DNA from 4 places in the Streptomyces sp. NPDC042002 genome. Region 1 is predicted to be linked to each of the others. Evidence: riboswitches for the same ligand, from Rfam matches in the RefSeq annotation. Region 1 holds a riboswitch; each other region holds the start of a gene.
What was found. A riboswitch is a leader RNA that binds a small molecule or an ion and turns the genes downstream of it on or off. The one in region 1 is predicted to bind cyclic di-AMP.

Region 1 (3,177 bases):
CGGCCGTGCGGGTGCCGCGCCGGGACGACCTCTGGACGGAGCCGATCAGCAAGGTGCTGCTCCGCCACCCGTCCCTGTCCGACGACGAGTTGGCCTCCGCGGCGCGGGGAGTGGTCGGTTCGCTGGCGACGGTCACCATGTCCGGGCCCGGCACCGTCGAACTCCAGCCATGCGGGGTGACCAAGGCGACGGGCCTCGCTCTGGCCGCGGCGCACCTGGGACTCACCCCGTGCTCGACGCTCGCCTTCGGTGACATGCCCAATGACATCCCGATGTTCGACTGGGCCGCCCGCGGGGTGGCGATGACCAACGCCCACCCGGAACTGAAGGCGGTGGCCGACGAGGTCACGCTGTCGAACGAGGACGACGGGATCGCGGTGGTCCTGGAGCGCCTCTTCGGCTTCTAGCGGCGGCAACGCACCCGCCGGCGGCACCGAGGAGGTGCCGCCGGCGGGCGCGGGCGAAGCCGAGGACGTCAGGGTCTGATCAGTAGGCGCCGTTGACGTTGTCGATGGAGCCGTAGGTCTTGGCCGCGTAGTTGCAGGCCGCGCTGATGTTCGCGACCGGGTCGTAGATGTTCATCGACGTGCCGGCGACGTGGTAGGCCTGGAACGTGGGGTCGATGACCTGGAGCAGCCCCTTGGAGGGAATGCCCGCGGCGGCGTTGGAGTCCCAGTTGTTGATGGCGTTGGGGTTGCCGGAGGACTCGCGCATCACGTTGCGGTAGATGCCGTCGTAGCTGCCCGGTATGCCCGCCTTGGCCATGACGTCCAGGGACTGCTTGATCCAGCCGTCGAGGTTGTTGGAGTAGGTCTTGAGCGAGGCCTGGGTGGCGGTGGCCGGGGTGGACTTGGCGACGGCCGGGGTCGCGTTCGCCGTGGTGGTCACGACCGTCGACTTCAGCTTCTTCGTACCCACGGTCAGCTTCAGGCCCGGACGGATCAGGGCGGGGTTGGAGCCGATGACCGCGCGGTTCGCCACGTACAGCTTCTTCCAGCCACCGCTCTCGGGGTGCTTCTGCGCCACCTTGGAGAGGGTGTCGCCCGCGACCACCTTGTAGGTGAGGAGCTGCACGTTGGGGATCACCGCGGTGTGGGCGGCCTTCGTGAGCTGCGGGGCCTGCGCCGGAGTCGCTGCGTGGGCGCCGGTGGCGCTCACGAGCGGGAGGGCGAGGGCGATGCCACCCGTTCCGGCGGCGATCATGCCCCGGGTGATGACGTTGGTCTTCATGCGGCGGTGCTTGCCTCGTACGGGCATGACGAATGTCCTCTCCGACGCCTGCGAGGTGAGCTGTCGGGTTCGGGCGGGAGATGCCCGGCCGCGTTATGGGCGCGGCTTCACCCCTAGCCGGTCCGGTGTGTCCGGATCGGCGGCTTACCTGTGGTTCCCCCGCTCCTGCCGTGCGTGGGTGGGTGGGTTTCCGGGCGGCGGCAGGATTCGGCGATCCGCCCGGGATCGACCAGAACGTATGCGAGAGCACATGTCCGGAACAAGGCAAGATTTGGCTGCGAAGATCGATTTCACCTGGTTAGGGCGCGGGGAAAAAGTCCGATTGCGCCGGAATTGGATCCTCAACTTGCCTTTGGCGAAGGGGTTGGTCGGGAGGCGGCGCGAGTTGGCGCCCCGGCTCGCTGGTGACTCAATTCACCAGACCAAGGGTCATCAAGGCGGCGTACCGGGTAATTCGGGCATTGTGCTTCGGGTGGTGGTGGGGTGCGGAGCCCCCGGAGGGCACCGAGCGGCCCCTCGCGCAGCGAGATTTGTGGCGCGGGACACGTCGGGCGCGGCCCGTCCGGGGCCGAGGCGCAGGCCGGACGCCGACCGGGCTCGGCGGCCCGGAGCGGGCTACGCCGGACTCGGGACCGAGTCCGGGCGAGCCGGACCGAGTTGCGTCGAACCGGGCGAGCGCAGCCCGAGCCTTGATGGGCGCGGGGTGAAGTGCGTTCCGTGGCACCGGTGTTCGGCGCACACGCGAGATGTCGGTGCCGGGACGCGGGGCATGCCGACGCGGGGGATGCGCGGCGGATCGGCGCGGGGGTGCCCGGCGGATCGGTACGGGGAGGCCAGGTGACCAGTGTCGGGACGCCGGGGCGGATCGGTGTCGGGGCGCCGGGCTGATCGGCGTCCGGACGCGCGGCGCGAAGAGGGCTTACGGGGCGAACTCCCGTCCCCGTAAGCCCTGTCGGCCCGGCCCGGTCAGGCCTTGTCGGCCAGGTGAGGCCCGGTCAGGGCCCAGCCCAGCCCAGCCCAGCCCGGCCCGGCCCGGCCAGACCCTGTTGTCCCGGCCCGGCCCCTGTTGGCCAGGCCAGTCCCGGTCAGCCCGCAGCCCGCAGCGCGCGGGATTCCCTTCCCCCAGGTCCGGTGGAAGACGACCTCGTCGCCGTCCTTGCAGACGACCTCGTCGGTCGTGATGAAGTTCCGCGCGTCGCAGGTGATGGCGGAGACCGTCTCGACGCGGGCGTCCCAGGGCAGGTCCGGTCGGTGCAGCCGGATCGACCGGGTCGAGCGGGCGCGGGCGGACAGCGGGTCCGACTCGTCGATCGTGTACGTCTCCCGCGCGTCCTCCGTGCATTCGAGGCCGTCGGGGAACGCGCGGGTGCCGCCGTGCTCCGGGTCCACCTCCAGGCGTCAGGCGCCAGGTGCCCGCGGCCACGTCGCGCGGGACCAGGCGTTCCGGGCGGGGCTCGTCCAGGGTCTCGGAGACGGTCACGCCGAGGGGTTCGGACTCCTCGGGCTCCCCGAGGGTGATCGAGGGGTCCGACTCCCTTGTCCGTACGGGGAGTTCCAGGGTGCTGCCGATCGGGTCCAGGGTGAAGCCCGCCTCCGAGCCCGGCTGGGGCCAGATCCAGGGCCAGTACGCGGAGGAGACGCCCAGGCGGATGCGGTGGCCCGCCGGGAACGCGTAGCCGATGCCGGTCAGGTCGAACGCCACGTTCTCCGTAGTACCCGGTCTCCGGGGAACCGCCTGGTCGCGGCCCCGGCGTGCCGACAGGTTCAGGACACCTCGGGTGACGAGCGTGGACGATCCGTCCGGGGCCACGTCGCACAGCCGGGCGATCACCTGGCCCCTGGGTGACGCTGACGTCAGCCGCAGATCGACCGGGGGCGGCCAGCACCCAGGTCTCCTCCGCCACCTCGAACTCGAAGCAGGCCGACCGGGCGTCCTCCTCCCGCTGG
Region 2 (3,177 bases), on a different contig from region 1:
CATGTCCGTTGTAGGTGGCGATCTTGCCGCGCAGATGCTTGAGCACGGGAACGCCACGGGTGTCGAAGCCGGTGGTCACCATGACGGCGCCGACGGCGGAGGTGAGGTCGGCTATCGCGCGCTCGAAGCGCTCCGCGACCTCGTCGGGGTCGGTGCCGGGGCGGATGATGTCGTTGCCGCCCGCGCTGAACGAGACCAGGTCCGGGCCGAGCTCCTTGGCCTTCAGGAGCTGGGTCTCGACGATCTGGTCGAGCAGTTTGCCGCGCACGGCGAGATTGGTGTAGTTGAAATCGCCTTCGGGTCGCCGGTCGGCGAGAAGTACCGCGAACCGGTCGGCCCAGCCGACGAACGCCCCGTCGGGCCCAGGGTCGCCGACGCCTTCGGTGAAGCTGTCCCCCACCGCCACGTACGACCCGATCACTGATCTGTCGTCACTCTTCGAATCGTCTGCCACATCGACCCATGATTCACCTTTCGATGTGAGCTACGCGACCGTAGGGAAGGGTTGACGGGCGGTGAGATAAGCCACTCGCCAAGCGTTGGTCAACTCTGGAATAAGGCTCATATCAGGGACGTTGAAGCATCGATCACTCAGCGGCCGGAACGTCACGGGGGAATCGCTCGGCGCGGTCGCGCGCATTGCTCGACGACGGATACTTTCCTGGTACACGCGCCCCGTGACGGAAAACACCGGAGGCCGGACCCCGAGGATCATGGGGTCCGGCCTTCGGCGGCGCTCCTGCCGTCAGGTCAGGAGCGGGGCAAGCGCCTGGAACTCAGGGCGACGGGTCAGCCGACGGCGACACCGTGCGAGCGCAGGTACGCGACCGGGTCGACGTCGGAGCCGTAGTCCGGCGTGGTGCGGATCTCGAAGTGCATGTGCGGTCCGGTGACGTTGCCGGTCGCGCCGGAGAGGCCGATCTGCTGGCCCTCGGTCACGGTCTGCCCCGCCGAGACGGACAGGGACGACATGTGGGCGTACTGGGAGTACTTGCCGTCGGCGTGCTGGATGACGACCTGGTTGCCGTAGGCGCCGCCCCAGCCGGCGGAGACGACGGTGCCCGCGGCGATGGACTTGATCGTGGTGCCGGTCGGGACCACGAAGTCCACGCCCGTGTGGTAGCCGCTGGACCACATGCTGCCCGCCACCTTGTAGCCGGTGCCTATGGTGCCGCCCTGGACCGGCAGGGTGTAGCCGGAACCGTTGTCGGCGGAAGCGGTGTCGGGGGCGGCCGACTCGGTGGCCGGGGTCGCCTGGTCGGTCTTCGGCGCCGAGGTCGTCGTGCGGGTGGCCGAGTGGGCGCCGCCGGCGAAGGCGGCCTTCTTGCCGAGCGACAGCTTCAGACCGGGGTGGATCAGCGACGGGTCGCCGCCGATGGCGGAGCGGTTGTCGGAGTAGATCTTCTTCCAGCCACCGCTGACGTTCTGCTCGTCGGCGATCTTCGAGAGGTAGTCGCCGGACCTCACCGCGTACGTCTTCGTCGTGGCGGTCTTCTCGGCGGCGGGAGCGGCGGTCGCGGCCTTCTCGACATGCTGCGCCACGGCGGTGGCCGGGGTCGCGGCGTGGGCGCCCGTGGCTCCCATCAGAGGCAGCGCGAGTGCGGCGCCACCGGTTCCGGCCACGGCGATCGAGCGGGTGAAACGGAGGGACTTGGGACGGCGGTGCTTACCCTTCGCGGGCATGACGATTTCCTCTCCGGCGCCTGCGGGGTGAGCTGTCGGGTGCGGGCTGGAGATGCCCGGCCACGCTGCTGCGCGGCTGTACCCCTAGCCTGTTCCGGAGACCGGACCAGGCACGGAACCTGTGGGTCCCCCGCTCCTGCCGTGTACGGGTGAGTGTGCGGATTCCGGGCGGCGGCAGGATTGGGCGTCCGTCCGGATTGAGGCAGAACGTAAGCGAGATGAGAGCGCGTCGACAACTACGTGCGCTTTCCGTGCGCTCATCTTTCTTGATCCATGCGGGAATTGCCGTCACCCTCTGTGGAATGACGATCTTTCGGGCCCCTCAACGCGCCAGGAAACGCGGGCCGGTTGGGAAGTGAGGACAGCAACGCATCGTCACGAATATGACGCTCCTCACGCGACTCGACTCAGGGTGCCTTATTCCAGGGCCAGTTATAACGAAGGCGCCAATCCGGACAGAACAGCCAGATATGACGCGAACGGATATCCGTCACATCCGGACCTCCGCGCATTCCGGCACACGAAACGGTATGCGGCAATGCCCCATCTCGTTCCGATTCATCCCGTCGAGTCCGCACAGCAGGAAGAGGTGACCGACCCTTCGATGCATTCGAACGGACGTACCCATGGAGCAACATCATCAAAGGGGTCCTGTCCGGAAGGCGACGCCTGTGGACAACTCATTGCCTGAGGAACCCATGTCGTATCGTCGAGAGCGCGAGCCGGAACAACTGCCGACGAGCGACGCCGAGTCCAGCCCGGCGACGCCGGCGGCCGAATGGGAGGAGCCCCCGTGACGCAGCAGGTCCCGTCGACCGAGCCCGAGCTCGGCGGAGTGCGCAACTTCCGCGACGTGGGCGGTCTGCCCGCCGCGGACGGCCGACGAGTGCGCTACGGGCACCTGTTCCGCAGCGGCCACCTCGCTCACGCCACGGAGGACGACGCCGCGTTCCTCTCCTCTCTGGGACTCCACACGATCTTCGACTTCCGCAATGCCGCGGACCAGAAGCTGGAGGGCCCGGACGTCGAACTGCCGGGCGTACGGAACGTGAACCTTCCGCTGACCGACCCGGCGGACGGCGGCGAGTTCTGGAAGATGGTCCGCGACGGCGATCTCGACCAGCTGCGCGCGATCCTCGGCGACGGCAAGGCCGCGAACCGGATGATCAACTCGTATCGCACGATCATCAAGGAGCGCACGGCCGAACACTCCCAGGTGCTGCACGCGCTGGCCGAGGACAGTGTGCCCGCGCTGATGCACTGCGCGGCCGGCAAGGACCGCGCCGGACTGTCCATCGCGATCACCCTGCTCGCCCTCGGCGTCGAGCGCGAGGCGATCGTGGCCGACTACCTGGAGTCGAACGCCGCGCACCGCCGCTACAAGGTGCGCCGCAACAACACCTCGGCCGCCGCGTACTCCCCCGAGGTCATGGAACTGCTCAGCCCCCTGTTCGACGCGCGCGCCGAGTACCTGACGGCCGCGTTCGAGACGAT
Region 3 (3,177 bases), on a different contig from region 1:
GGTGGCGATCGTCGAGCCGAGGACCGAGAGCCCCTGCGTGGCCACGCAGACGAGGAACACCTCTCCCGCCATACGGCGCCGCCAGTGCCGTACGACGGCCAGCAGCAGGATCGGCCAGAGCGCGGCCGACAGGGCGAGCAGGACCTCGGCGAGCCCCTGCCACCCCAGTACGGAGAACCTGGTGCCGAGCACGGTGGTCGCCGCGACCGCGTTGAGCCCGGCCGGCGTGCCGGCCTGCCGCACCCATTGCTCCCGGTCGCCCGCCAGCCGGACGAGGAAGTCCGCGGCGAGCCCGAGCCAGGCGAGCGACGCCAGGACCAGCGCGATCCGGGAGAGGGTCTCGTAGCCGGTCAGGTGCAGCCCGATCGAGATGACGCCGGTGGCCATGACGGCGGTTCCGGCGGCGGGCGACCGTCCCGCCCACCAGGCGCGGAACGAAGCGGTGTCCGGCATGTCCGGTGTATCTGGCATGCGCCCGATGCTAGGGATCTCCGGACCGGTTACCGACGGGGCACGCGCGTGGGGAGCGCGAAAACACCGGGCACGCGTGCGTGGGGGACGAAAACAGCGGAGCACGCGCGCGTGGGATACGAAACGCCGGGGCACGCGTGCGTGCCGTACGAAACGAGGGGCACACGCGCGTGGAGCTTCAGTCGCTCCACGCGCGCGTGCCCCGCGAAGGATGTCGCCCGCGCCCCGGACTACGCCGGGCGCACCACGCTGTGGATCGCCGAGGTGCCGTCGTAGTAGATCGACTCCTCGCGGACGTACGCTCCCGGTTTCGGCGCGTGGATCATCATGCCGTTGCCGATGTAGAGGCCGACGTGGCTGATGTCGTTGTAGAAGAAGACCAGGTCACCGGGCTGGGCGTCGGCGAGGGAGACCGTCGTGCCGGCGTTCACCTGGTCGTAGGTGACGCGCGGGAGACCGACACCGGCGGCCTTCCAGGCGGCCTGGGTCAGGCCCGAGCAGTCGTAGGAGTCCGGGCCGGTGGCGCCCCAGACGTACGGCTTGCCGATCTGGGTGCGGGCGAACGCGAGCGCCTTGGCCGCCTTGGTCGCGTACGAGGAGTCCGGGGCCGTCGATCCCGTCGCCGGTCCGGCAGTCGATCCGGCCGTCGAGCCGGTCGTGGTGCCGGACGACTGCCGCTGGGCGGCCTTCTCGGCGGCCGCCTGCTGTCGTGCCAGCTCCGCCGCCTTGGCCGTGGCCCGCTCCTGCTTCTTCTTCTCGATGGCCGCCAGCCGCGCCTTGTCCTCGGCGTTCAGCTTCGAGAGCAGGCCGCGGGCCTCGCCGAGCTTGCGCTGCACCGCGGCCTTGGACGTCCTGAGCGCGTTCTGCGAGGCGGTCAGCGACTGCAGGCTCCGGCTGGCCTCCGTACGCTTCCTGGTGGTGGCGGCCTGGTCGGTGATGTAGTCGTCCACGGCCGCCTTCTGGCGGGTCGTCAGACGGCTCATCAGCTGGGTCTGGTCGAAGTAGTCCTGCGGGTTGTCCGCGAGCAGCAGTGTCGCGGTGCTGGGCGCGACGGCCCCGGTGCGGTACTGCGCCGCGGCGAACGAACCCAGCTCCTCGCGCGCGGTGTTGAGCTTCTCGGTGCGCTGGGCGACGTCGTCGAGCAGGGTGTCGACGCGCTTCCGCTGCTTGGCGGCCTTCTCCCGGGTCGCGTTGTACTTGTCGGTGGCCGTCTCGGCCTGGTGGTAGAGGTCGTTGACCTTCTTCGAGACCTCTTCGACGCTGGGTCTGGGTTCGGCCGAGGGGGCGGCGTTCGCCGTCTGGGAGAGCAGGGCCACGGAGGCGAGGGCCGCCGTGGCGAGGGCCGGGGTCCGTATGCCTGCGATGCGCGTACCCGTAGGACGCCATTTGCGGTGCGACGCCAAGAGAGGCGACTCCTTCCGTCATCCGCCTGCCGAGTTAGCTGTCGGGTTCGGGCGGGTGGTTCCGGAAGGTTGCCCTACGGTCCATGCCCCACAAGGCGGTTGGACCGATTCACCCCGAGTTCGGTGGGTCCCCGGCTCCGGCGGCCCGTGGGCGTACCGAACTCGGCGGAGGCCGCTCGGCCCGGCGAGGTTCGCCGGTTGCGGTCGAGTGGCCTTCCGGCACGCTAACCAACTGTTGTGGCCCGTGTGAAGGTTGATGTGCGATATGCCCGATACATTTTCGTGACCTTCGCCGCGTACTCCGTCTCATGTGATGCGTTTGAGTTGATCTATCCGTATATGGGGTCAATGGTGCTTGTGACCTTCATGTGATGGCGGCTCCCTTGCGGAGGCGTCCCGCCGAACCTCACCTGGAGTGACAGGTCGGTCATGAAAGGTGATGGGCGGTCGTGTGGGCCCGGATGTCCGGGATTCGCGTCACGAGTTCCGGTCGAGTTCCCGGGGTGGCGGCGGGCTGTCAGTGGGGCGGCCTAGACTCGGAGAGCGATGAGCAGCCTCTTTGACGACAGCTTCCTGGCGGACCTCAAGCCCTCCGCGGCCCACGAGGACGAACACCCGCCGCCGCCCGAGGACGATCACGTACCGGAGCCGGTTCCGGACGATCTGTTCGGCGGGAAGTTCGACATGCCGCCGAGCCGGGACGCGTACTACCGCGACGGCGCGCCCAGGCCCGCCGTGGACCCGGCGGCCCTGCTGGACGGACTGAACGAGAACCAGCGCGCGGCCGTGGTGCACTCCGGCTCCCCGCTGCTCATCGTGGCCGGTGCCGGCTCCGGCAAGACCCGGGTGCTCACGCACCGGATCGCGCATCTGCTCGGCGAGCGCAACGTCCACCCCGGCCAGATCCTCGCGATCACCTTCACGAACAAGGCCGCGGGCGAGATGAAGGAGCGCGTGGAGGCGCTCGTGGGCCCGCGCGCCAACGCGATGTGGGTGATGACCTTCCACAGCGCCTGCGTCCGCATCCTGCGCCGCGAGAGCAAGACGCTCGGATTCACCTCGTCCTTCTCGATCTACGACGCCGCCGACTCCAAGCGTCTGATGGCGCTCGTCTGCCGTGATCTCGACCTCGACCCCAAGCGCTTCCCGCCGAAGTCGTTCAGCGCCAAGATCTCGAACCTGAAGAACGAGCTGATCGACGAGGAGGACTTCGCCGCTCAGGCCACCGACGGCTTCGAGAAGACCCTCGCCCAGGCGTACGCGATGTACCAGTCGCGGCTGCGCGAGGCCAACGCGCTCGACT
Region 4 (3,177 bases), on a different contig from region 1:
CGCGGCTGGGCCGCGCCGCCCTTCCCCCGGGTGGCGCGGCCCAGCCGTTTTCCGTACTCCGCTCAGGAATTCTCCCGGTGACACGCGGGGCCCTCGTGCCGTGGTCCCGGGAATAGCGCGCGCCGAAATTCCGGACACGCGAATAAAAGGGCATCAGAAATGAGGCCCTGCCGAATATCCCTCTTTGTATACGGCGCCCGTGTTAATGACGCAGGCCCGTCATGTTTACGGGATGTTGCGAACTTCTCACACGGTCCGGCCGCTCGCCGCCGGGAAATCGGAGCCGGTGCACGGCCGTCGCGCGCTCGGTGTGCAGCGCCGTGATCGCGCGGGCCCGCTCGCCGTCGCCGCGGGCGACCGCGTCCACGATGCCGCCGTGCTCGGCCCAGGACTCCGCGGGGTTGGCCGGCGCCTCCACCGAGTACATCCAGGCGATCTTGTGCCGCAGCTGGGCGAGCGTGGAGGTCAGCGCGGGACTGCCGGACGCCTGTGCGAGCGTCTCGTGGAACCAGCCGCCCAGCGAGCGCAGATCCTCGCTGTGGCCCCTCCTGGAACGCTCCTGGCCCAGCCTGACCAGGCCTCGCAGCACCTTGAGGTGGGCCTCCGTACGCCGTTGGGCGGCCCGCGCGGCGCCCAGCGGTTCCAGCAGCATGCGCATCTCCAGGAGGTCCGCGGCCTCCTGCTCGGTGGGTTCCGCGACGCACGCGCCCGCGTGCCGGCGGGTGACCACGAAGCCCTCGGCCTCCAGGGTGCGCAGCGCCTCGCGCACGGGGACGCGCGAGACGCCGTAGCGCCGCGCGAGCAGTTCCTCGGTGAGCCGGCCGCCGCGCTCGTAGACACCCGCGACGATGTCGTCACGGATCGCCGTGCATACCGAGTGCGCCGGAATACGCATGACCGACCTCCGCTTTAATCCCCGCGAAACGCCATCGATTGACGCTTGTTCAGTGACTCTATTGCAGGAAGCCTGAATTTCCGATGGCGGGCCTGAATCCATGGATATTTTTTGGACAGACGGCCTCCGGAAACGATGATGCCCCGGCTCGGTGAGCCGGGGCATCGAAAGCGGTGAAGAAGCCGCGAAGCGGTCGTCAGACGTTGACTCCGTGCGAGCGCAGGTACGCGACCGGGTCGATGTCCGAGCCGTACTCCGCGGTCGTACGGGCCTCGAAGTGGAGGTGCGGTCCGGTGGTGTTGCCGGTGTCCCCGGAGAGGCCGATCTGCTGCCCCGGAGTGACCGCCTGCCCCACCGACACCCCGATGGACGACAGGTGGCCGTACATGGTGTACGTGCCGTCGTGCATCTTGATCACGACTTGATTGCCGTAGGCGCCGCCCCAGCCGGTCGTGACGACGGTGCCGGAGCCGACGGTGTGGACCGAGGTGCCGTACGCGGCGTGGAAGTCGACGCCGGTGTGGCTGCCCGAGGACCAGAGGCTGCTGCTGGCCTGGTAGCCGGTGGAGATGTACGAACCGGTGATCGGGATGACGAACGTGTTCAGGCGCTTGCGCTCGGCCTCACGGGCGGCGCGCTCCTTGGCCTCGCGGGCCTTCGCGGCCTGCTCCGCGGCGTGCTTGCGCGCGGTCTGCTCGGCCTGCTTCCGCGCGGCGGCCTCGTCGGCGGCGCGCTGCTGCGCGAAGGCCTGGGCGTCGATCTGGTCGGCGACCGAGTCGCCGAGCGTGACGGCCTGGGTCAGCCCGGTCTGCTCGACGGAGGATTCCGCGGCGAACGCGGGGGCGGCCAGGGTTCCGATCACACCGGTGGTGGTGAGCGCCGCGACCCCGACGGCGGTCTTGGTCGTGCTGTGCACGCGGCTCTGACGACGATGCTTGCCGGTGCCACAAGAGAACGCCATGTAGGGGCTGATCCTTTCCTTCCCTCTCGCCTACCGGGTTAGCTGACGGGTTCGGAGCAGGAAGGTCTCCTACGGACCCCCTCCGGGGAGGGCGTCCGATTCACCCCAGGGACTACGTGTGGGTCCCCGGCTCCCCTGACTCGCGCCATAGGGGGACTCGGCGATGACTGTCCGGTGCCGCGGGCGCGGCGCACTGCGTGACGAACAGCCGGACCGACGCTAAACGCGGCATCATTCGAACAACAAACAGATCACGATTTTTGTAACGCATCCCACAGAGCAGAAGGGCAACTCCCGCACGAATGCGGACATCTTGGGGGCGGGGTCCGGGAAAAGAGAAGGCCCTGGCGACTCTTCAGTCATCAGGGCCCTCTTCGGTCGCACGGGCTCTACTCGGCGGCCACCACGCTGACTTCACCGATTCCGAGGGCCCTGACCGGCTCCTCGATCTGTGCCGCGTCGCCCACCAGGACGGTCACCAGACGGTCCATCGGGAACGCGCTCACGGCGGCCGCGGTGGCCTCCACGGTGCCGGTGGCGGCCAGTTGCTGATAGAGCGTCGCCTGATAGTCGTCCGGCAGGTGCTGCTCGACCTGGTCCGCGAGCGTGCTCGCGACGGCCGCCGCCGTCTCGAACTTGAGGGGCGCGACACCCACCAGGTTCTGCACGGCGACATCGCGCTCCGTGTCGGTCAGCCCTTCGGCCGCGAGGGTGCGCAGCACCTTCCACAGGTCGTCGAGCGCCGGACCCGTGTTCGGGGTGTCCACCGAGCCGCTGATGGCGAGCATCGCGACGCCCGTGCCGTCCGGCGCGGAGCGCAGGACCTGGCCGAACGCCCGTACGCCGTAGGTGTAGCCCTTCTCCTCGCGCAGGACGCGGTCCAGGCGCGAGGTGAGGGTGCCGCCGAGGCAGTAGGTGCCGAGCACCTGGGCGGGCCACACGCGGTCGTGCCGGTCGGCGCCGACCCGGCCGATGAGCAGCTGGGTCTGGACGGCCCCGGGGCGGTCGACGATGATCACGCGGCCGGTGTCGTCGGCGCTCACCGGCGGCACGGGGCGCGGCTCGGCGGACGAACCCGTCCAGGAGCCGAGCGTGTCGCCGAGCAGCTCGTCGAGGTCGACACCGGTCAGGTCGCCGACGACGACCGCGGTGGCCGTGGCCGGGCGTACGTGCTTCTCGTAGAAGGCGCGTACGGCCGCCGAGTCGATGTTCTGGACGGTCTCCTCGGTGCCCTGGCGCGGACGCGACATACGCGCGCTCGCCGGGAACAGCTCCTTGGAGAGCTCCTTGGCGGCACGACGGGCGGGGTTGGCCGTCTCGT

Region 2: it holds a riboswitch for cyclic di-AMP, as region 1 does, so the genes downstream of both, ACZ6KY_RS09925 (M23 family metallopeptidase) here and ACZ6KY_RS34820 (transglycosylase SLT domain-containing protein) in region 1, are expected to answer to the same signal.
Region 3: it holds a riboswitch for cyclic di-AMP, as region 1 does, so the genes downstream of both, ACZ6KY_RS27115 (C40 family peptidase) here and ACZ6KY_RS34820 (transglycosylase SLT domain-containing protein) in region 1, are expected to answer to the same signal.
Region 4: it holds a riboswitch for cyclic di-AMP, as region 1 does, so the genes downstream of both, ACZ6KY_RS12165 (M23 family metallopeptidase) here and ACZ6KY_RS34820 (transglycosylase SLT domain-containing protein) in region 1, are expected to answer to the same signal.

The regions. Positions count from the first base shown of each region.
Region 1 is NZ_JBVJCT010000038.1:16,016-19,192, reverse strand. It holds gene ACZ6KY_RS34825 (HAD family hydrolase) at 1-407, shown strand, start outside; gene ACZ6KY_RS34820 (transglycosylase SLT domain-containing protein) at 487-1,257, opposite strand; cyclic di-AMP (ydaO/yuaA leader) riboswitch at 1,261-1,421, opposite strand; partial or broken gene ACZ6KY_RS34815 (CocE/NonD family hydrolase) at 2,326-3,177, opposite strand, start outside.
Region 2 is NZ_JBVJCT010000004.1:509,533-512,709, reverse strand. It holds gene ACZ6KY_RS09930 (SGNH/GDSL hydrolase family protein) at 1-421, opposite strand, end outside; gene ACZ6KY_RS09925 (M23 family metallopeptidase) at 790-1,683, opposite strand; cyclic di-AMP (ydaO/yuaA leader) riboswitch at 1,686-1,845, opposite strand; gene ACZ6KY_RS09920 (tyrosine-protein phosphatase) at 2,477-3,177, shown strand, end outside.
Region 3 is NZ_JBVJCT010000022.1:16,959-20,135, reverse strand. It holds gene ACZ6KY_RS27120 (tellurite resistance/C4-dicarboxylate transporter family protein) at 1-471, opposite strand, end outside; gene ACZ6KY_RS27115 (C40 family peptidase) at 702-1,874, opposite strand; cyclic di-AMP (ydaO/yuaA leader) riboswitch at 1,883-2,052, opposite strand; gene pcrA (DNA helicase PcrA) at 2,421-3,177, shown strand, end outside.
Region 4 is NZ_JBVJCT010000006.1:125,530-128,706, reverse strand. It holds gene ACZ6KY_RS12170 (GntR family transcriptional regulator) at 203-895, opposite strand; gene ACZ6KY_RS12165 (M23 family metallopeptidase) at 1,092-1,856, opposite strand; cyclic di-AMP (ydaO/yuaA leader) riboswitch at 1,869-2,029, opposite strand; gene ACZ6KY_RS12160 (M16 family metallopeptidase) at 2,246-3,177, opposite strand, start outside.